Regions from separate parts of the Klebsiella quasivariicola genome, predicted to be linked through region 1. Evidence: predicted binding sites of a transcription regulator. Region 1 holds the regulator's gene; the other holds the start of a gene.
The links. Region 1 encodes PhoB, which activates phosphate uptake and scavenging genes when phosphate is short. Its sites were predicted from a motif close to CTGTCATAAAACTGNCNNAT; they were not measured.

Region 1 (3,425 bases):
AATAAATGGAAAAATACCGCGCTCCCCTCTCAGGGACGATACAGCGGCCATTGCCGGTAAACTTAGCGAGATATGCTCCCGAAGCGGCGTGGGAAAGAATTGTTTTTGGTATTACCACGCAAAAGCAGTCTGTCATCGACTGCGCTGGCGCAATTTAAACGCTTATAACGTTTTAAAGCAAGGCACGATCGCAAAAGCAGATGATTATGCTGGTTATGCCTTTCATGCCAGAATCATTTACCATATTGATGGAAAACCTGTGGCTTATCATGCGAACAAAAAAGCAGCACACGTTCATTAAATAGGCGAGCAAAAAACGACTGCCAATGAAAATGACCAGCAGAAGCTGGTCATTGGCAAGATAAGCTGACAGCGCGCCGTTCAGTCGTCGTTTCTGGCAATTAATCGTTCCGGAAGCAGGAAACTAAAACGGGTTCCCTTGCCCACCGTACTGTCGATTTCCAGCCGGCTGTCATGATGGTTAACCGCGTGTTTGACGATCGCCAGACCCAGGCCGCTGCCGCCGGTTTGTCGGGAGCGAGCCTTATCCACCCGATAAAAACGCTCGGTCAGGCGGGGAAGATGCTCCGGTGCAATGCCCGGTCCATTATCCTCAACGCTGAACAGCGCCCCCTGCGGCGTTCGCTGCCAGCTGACGCGAATTTCGGTCCCCGGCGGGGTGTGGTTCACCGCGTTATAAACCAGGTTAGAAATGGCGCTGCGCAGCTGCTCTTCATTGCCCAGCACCTTAAGGTGTTCATCGACAGTAAAAAACAACGTCTGCTTATCCTGACTGAGGGTTTGCGCCTCACGCTCCACCACCCGCAGCATCATCGGTACGTCGATGCGGTCATTCATCGCCAGCGCCGGTGCGGCTTCAATACGCGACAGCGTCAGCAGCTGCTTTACTAAACCTTCCATACGCTGGGTTTGCTCACGCATGGTGTGCAGGGCTTTTTCCCGGGTCGCCCCTTCCAGCACCTGCTCCTGCATCATCTCCAGATAGCCCTGCAGCACCGTCAGCGGGGTGCGCAGTTCATGGCTGACGTTGGCGAAAAAGTTTCGCCGCGCCCCTTCCAGCTGATGCATCTGCGTCACGTCGCGCGCCACCATCAGCCACTGCTTGTCGGTGTAAGGCATCACGCGAATTTCCAGATGGCGAGCGTTATTGAGCACCAGGTTGAGTGGCTTAGAAAAATCACGCTGTTTCAGATAGTTGGCGAACTCGGGATAGCGCAGAAGGTTGAGAATATTTTGACCACTGTCGTCCGGCCAGCGCAGGTTTAAAATCTGCTGCGCGAGGCCATTACACCAGAAAATGGCCCCCTCTTCCGTGGTCAGGACGACCGCATCCGGCAGCGATTCCGCGCCGCTGCGAAAGCGTTTAATCAGGCTTCCCAGCTCACGTCGACGCTTTTTATTACGCATCTGCATCTGATGCAGACCATACAGCAACGGTTCCCAGCTACCGCGGCCAGGCGGGGGAGTCATGCTCCGATCTACCCATAGCCACCACGATAAACGCATCAAATTCCAGAAATGCCAGATCAGCAAACCGGTCACTGCCGCCAGTAAAAACCACGGCAAATGCCCCCAAAATGCCCCCAGAATCAGGGCCGGAATACACGCTAAAAAGAGCTCCAGCGCCAGCCTTTTCCATGACAGCCGTTCCAGCACGGGTCACACTCCTGTCGAAATTCAGAAACGGGCGGAGAAACGATAGCCCGTGCCGCGAACCGTTTGCACCATGCGATCATGGCCACTGTGTTCCAGCGCTTTGCGCAGGCGGCGAATATGGACGTCCACCGTACGGTCTTCCACATAGACGTTGGTTCCCCAGACGTGGTTCAGCAGCTGCTCGCGGCTGTACACTCGCTCCGGGTGGGTCATAAAGAAGTGCAATAATTTAAATTCCGTCGGTCCCATGTCCAGCGGACTTTCGCCAGTCATCACCCGGTGCGACGAGGGATCGAGGCTCAGACCCTGCATTTCAATCACCTCTTCCACCGCCATTGGCGAAATGCGGCGCATCACCGCTTTGATCCGCGCCACCAGCTCTTTCGGAGAGAAAGGCTTGGTAATGTAGTCGTCCGCGCCGGTCTCCAGACCGCGAACGCGATCTTCTTCTTCCCCACGCGCGGTCAGCATCACCACCGGGATATCCCGCGTCATCGCCTCACGCTTGAGCAGCTTAATAAACTGCAGCCCCGAACCACCCGGCAGCATCCAGTCAAGGAGAATCAAATCAGGCCAGGGTTCATTGAGTTGATTCACCGCGCTGTCATAATCTTCCGCCTCAACGGGCTGAAAGCCATTTTGCTCCAGAACAAAGCAGACCATTTCGCGGATTGGAGCTTCATCTTCAACGACCAGAATTCTTCTCGCCATTATTTACCCTGTGTTTTTTAGCCATCAGTATAGGAGTGCGGCGTCATTATGCGTCACTTTTGTGACAGATTTATGAAAAAAATGACGATCTGATGATCGGGTATTTTGAAGCACGGCGCGGACTTACCCCCCGCCGACAAATGGTATACTGCCGCCCATGCTTTTTTCGCTAGGGAAGATTTATGCGCCTCCTTCACACCTCCGACTGGCACCTGGGCCAGAATTTTTACAGCAAAAGCCGCGCCGCCGAACATGATGCCTTCCTGACCTGGCTGCTGGCCCGCGCGCAGGAGTATGAAGTCGACGCCATTATCGTAGCCGGCGATATTTTTGATACCGGCTCACCGCCAAGCTACGCTCGCGAACTGTATAACCGTTTCGTCGTCCAGCTGCAGCAGACCGGCTGTCGCCTGGTGGTGCTGGCGGGCAATCACGATTCAGTGGCGATGCTCAATGAATCGCGCGATATCCTCGCCTTTTTACACACCACCGTGGTGGCGAACGCTGGCCATGCGCCTATTGAGCTGCCGTTGCGCGACGGCACCCCGGGCGCCATCTTCTGCCCGGTGCCGTTTTTACGCCCGCGCGAACTGGTGACCAGCCAGGCCGGCCACTCCGGCCGGGAAAAGCAGCAACAACTGCTGCACGCCATCAGCGACTATTATCAGCAGCAGTATCAGCAGGCCTGCGCGCTGCGCGGCGATCGGCCGCTGCCCATCATTGCCAGCGGCCACCTGACCACCGTCGGCGCCAGTAAAAGCGATGCCGTTCGCGACATTTATATCGGCACACTCGATGCCTTTCCGGCGCAACACTTCCCCCCTGCCGACTACATTGCGCTGGGCCATATCCACCGTGCGCAGGTGGTCGGCGGCTGCGAACACATCCGCTACAGCGGTTCGCCGCTGCCGCTGAGCTTTGATGAAACCGGCAAAGCGAAATCGGTGCACCTGGTGAGCTTTAACGACGGGCGACTCAGCGCCGTAGAGACGCTGGAAGTCCCCGTTACCCAGCCGCTGGCGGTGATCAAAGGCGAT
Region 2 (3,425 bases), 1.2 Mb from region 1:
CCGTCCGCAGGCAGTACCATAACAATAACCCCACTCTCTACAAGGCTCGGGGCGCCCGGAAAACGGGCAAATACAGGTCAGCGACAACGCATGGCATATCGCCATTATCAGGAAATTTAACTATGTGTGGAATTGTTGGCGCAGTCGCGCAGCGTGATATTGCTGAAATCCTTCTCGAAGGTTTACGTCGTCTGGAATACCGTGGCTATGACTCTGCCGGTCTGGCGGTGGTCGACAGCGAAGGTCATATGACCCGCGTGCGTCGCCTGGGTAAAGTCCAGATGCTGGCTCAGGCGGTAGAAGAGCAACCGTTACACGGTGGTACCGGGATCGCCCATACTCGCTGGGCGACGCACGGCGAACCGTCTGAGGGCAATGCGCATCCGCATGTTTCTGAACACATTGTAGTGGTTCATAACGGGATCATCGAAAACCACGAGCCGCTGCGCGCCCTGCTGCAGTCTCGCGGCTATGTCTTTGTCACCGAGACCGATACCGAAGTTATCGCCCATCTGGTGCACTGGGAGCTGGAACAAGGCGGTACCTTGCGAGAAGCTGTCCTGCGCACGATTCCGCAGCTGCGCGGCGCCTACGGTACGGTGATCATGGATACCCGTGACCCGGGAACCCTGCTGGCGGCCCGCTCCGGTAGCCCGCTGGTGATTGGCCTGGGCATGGGCGAAAACTTTATCGCCTCCGACCAGCTGGCATTGCTGCCGGTTACCCGCCGCTTCATCTTCCTGGAAGAAGGCGATATTGCCGAAGTGACTCGTCGTTCGGTGGTGATCTTTGATAAGTCCGGTGCACAAGTGAAGCGCCAGGAGATCGAATCCAATCTGCAGTATGACGCTGGCGATAAAGGTATCTACCGTCACTATATGCAGAAAGAGATTTTCGAGCAGCCGAATGCGATTAAGAACACCCTGACCGGGCGCATCAGCCATGGCGAAGTGGATCTCAGCGAGCTGGGGCCGAACGCCAATGAAATGCTGGCTCAGGTTGAACATATTCAGATAGTTGCCTGCGGGACCTCCTATAACTCCGGAATGGTCTCCCGCTACTGGTTTGAAGCGTTAGCCGGCGTACCGTGCGATGTGGAAATCGCCTCCGAGTTCCGCTATCGCAAGTCCGCGGTGCGTCGCAATAGCCTGATGATCACCCTCTCCCAGTCCGGTGAAACCGCCGATACCCTGGCGGCGCTGCGCCTCTCTAAAGAGCTTGGCTATCTTGGTTCACTGGCCATCTGCAACGTGGCGGGTTCGTCGCTGGTACGTGAGTCTGACCTGGCGCTGATGACCAAAGCCGGAACGGAAATCGGCGTGGCCTCGACCAAAGCCTTTACCACTCAGCTAACCGTGCTGTTGATGTTGGTGGCGAAACTGGCGCGACTGAAAGGTCAGGATGCGTCTATCGAGCATGATATCGTACACGGCCTGCAGGCCCTGCCGAACCGTATTGAGCAGATGCTCTCCCAGGACAAGCGTATTGAGCAGCTGGCAGAGCGTTTCTCAGATAAGCACCATGCTCTATTCCTCGGCCGTGGCGATCAGTACCCGATCGCCATGGAAGGGGCGCTGAAGCTGAAAGAGATCTCTTACATTCACGCGGAAGCCTATGCGGCAGGTGAGCTGAAACATGGCCCGCTGGCGCTGATTGATGCGGAAATGCCGGTGATCGTGGTGGCGCCGAACAACGAGCTGCTGGAAAAACTGAAATCCAACATCGAAGAGGTTCGTGCCCGCGGCGGTGAGCTGTATGTCTTTGCCGACGGTGAGGCTGGCTTCAACGGTAGCGACAATATGCACATCATTGAGATGCCGCATGTCGAAGAGACGATTGCCCCAATCTTCTATACGGTACCGCTGCAGCTGTTGGCTTATCACGTCGCGCTGATCAAAGGCACTGACGTTGACCAGCCGCGTAACCTGGCGAAATCGGTCACGGTTGAGTAAAGCATCCTGTCTTGCAAAGGGCTGCCGACGGCGGCCCTTTTTTATTTTCACCTGCTGTTTGTCATCGATTTTGTGCGCAATATTTTGACTGGCGGTAGATGACAAACGATCGTTTTGCGGTTCGATTTTGCTGTCATAAAAAGAAAATTATTCTGTCATTGCACGGTCATGCTTGCTGATAACCTTCTGAGTTATAAGCGTATTATTTGCTGTAAAATCCCTTCTTTCGACCTGTCATAAAACTGTCATAATTCGTACATTTTACTGTCACCTCTTTGACCTATTTTGCTCACCATAGCCTCGAAACAATGATTTACGAATCCCAGCAGGAGACATTATGAACGTTATGCGTACCACCGTCGCAACAGTTGTCGCCGCGACCTTATCGATGAGCGCTTTCTCTGCCTTCGCAGCAGCAAGCCTGACTGGCGCAGGCGCAACTTTCCCTGCGCCGGTGTATGCCAAATGGGCTGACACCTATCAGAAAGAAACGGGCAATAAAGTGAACTACCAGGGTATTGGTTCCTCTGGTGGCGTTAAGCAGATTATTGCCAACACCGTTGATTTCGGTGCTTCTGATGCTCCGCTGGCTGATGACAAACTGACCCAGGAAGGCCTGTTCCAGTTCCCGACCGTGATTGGCGGCGTGGTACTGGCGGTTAACCTGCCTGGCGTGAAATCCGGCGAACTGGTGCTGGATGGCAAAACCCTGGGCGATATCTACCTGGGTAAAATTAAAAAATGGGATGACGAAGCGATCGCTAAACTCAACCCGGGCCTGAAGCTGCCGTCGCAGAACATCGCTGTGGTCCGCCGCGCCGATGGTTCCGGTACCTCCTTCGTCTTCACCAGCTACCTGTCCAAAGTGAATGAAGAGTGGAAATCGAAAATCGGCGCCGGCTCTACCGTTAACTGGCCAACCGGTCTGGGCGGTAAAGGCAACGACGGTATCGCCGCCTTTGTTCAGCGTCTGCCGGGCTCGATTGGTTACGTCGAATACGCTTACGCCAAGCAAAACAACCTGGCCTACACCAGGCTGGTTTCTGCCGATGGCAAGCCGGTTAGCCCGACTGAAGACAACTTCGCTAACGCCGCAAAAGGCGTTGACTGGAGCAAATCTTTCGCTCAGGACCTGACCAACCAGAAAGGCGAAAATGCATGGCCGATCACCTCAACCACCTTCATCCTGGTACATAAGGCGACGAACAAGCCGGAACAGACCGCTGAAGTGCTGAAGTTCTTCGACTGGGCGTATAAAAACGGCGGGAAAGAAGCGAATGCGCTGGATTACGCGACACTTCCGGAAAGCGTGGTAGAGCAGGTTCGCGCGGCATGGAAAACCAACGTCAAAGACAGCAGCGGTAAAGCGCTGTACTAACAGTAGATTTTTGACGAAGATGGCGGGGGCGTTCAGGCGCTGCCCGCCCTACGGTTCAGACTGTAGGCCCGGGAGCCAACGCCACCGGGCATTTA

Region 2: the regulator PhoB is predicted to act here: its motif matches at 2,184-2,203, upstream of pstS (phosphate ABC transporter substrate-binding protein PstS).

Annotation. Positions count from the first base shown of each region.
Region 1 covers NZ_CP022823.1:4,319,099-4,322,523, forward strand. The annotation lists gene phoR (phosphate regulon sensor histidine kinase PhoR) at 382-1,677, opposite strand; gene phoB (phosphate response regulator transcription factor PhoB) at 1,699-2,388, opposite strand; gene sbcD (exonuclease subunit SbcD) at 2,571-3,425, shown strand, end outside.
Region 2 covers NZ_CP022823.1:5,518,063-5,521,487, forward strand. The annotation lists gene glmS (glutamine--fructose-6-phosphate transaminase (isomerizing)) at 123-1,952, shown strand; gene pstS (phosphate ABC transporter substrate-binding protein PstS) at 2,290-3,330, shown strand.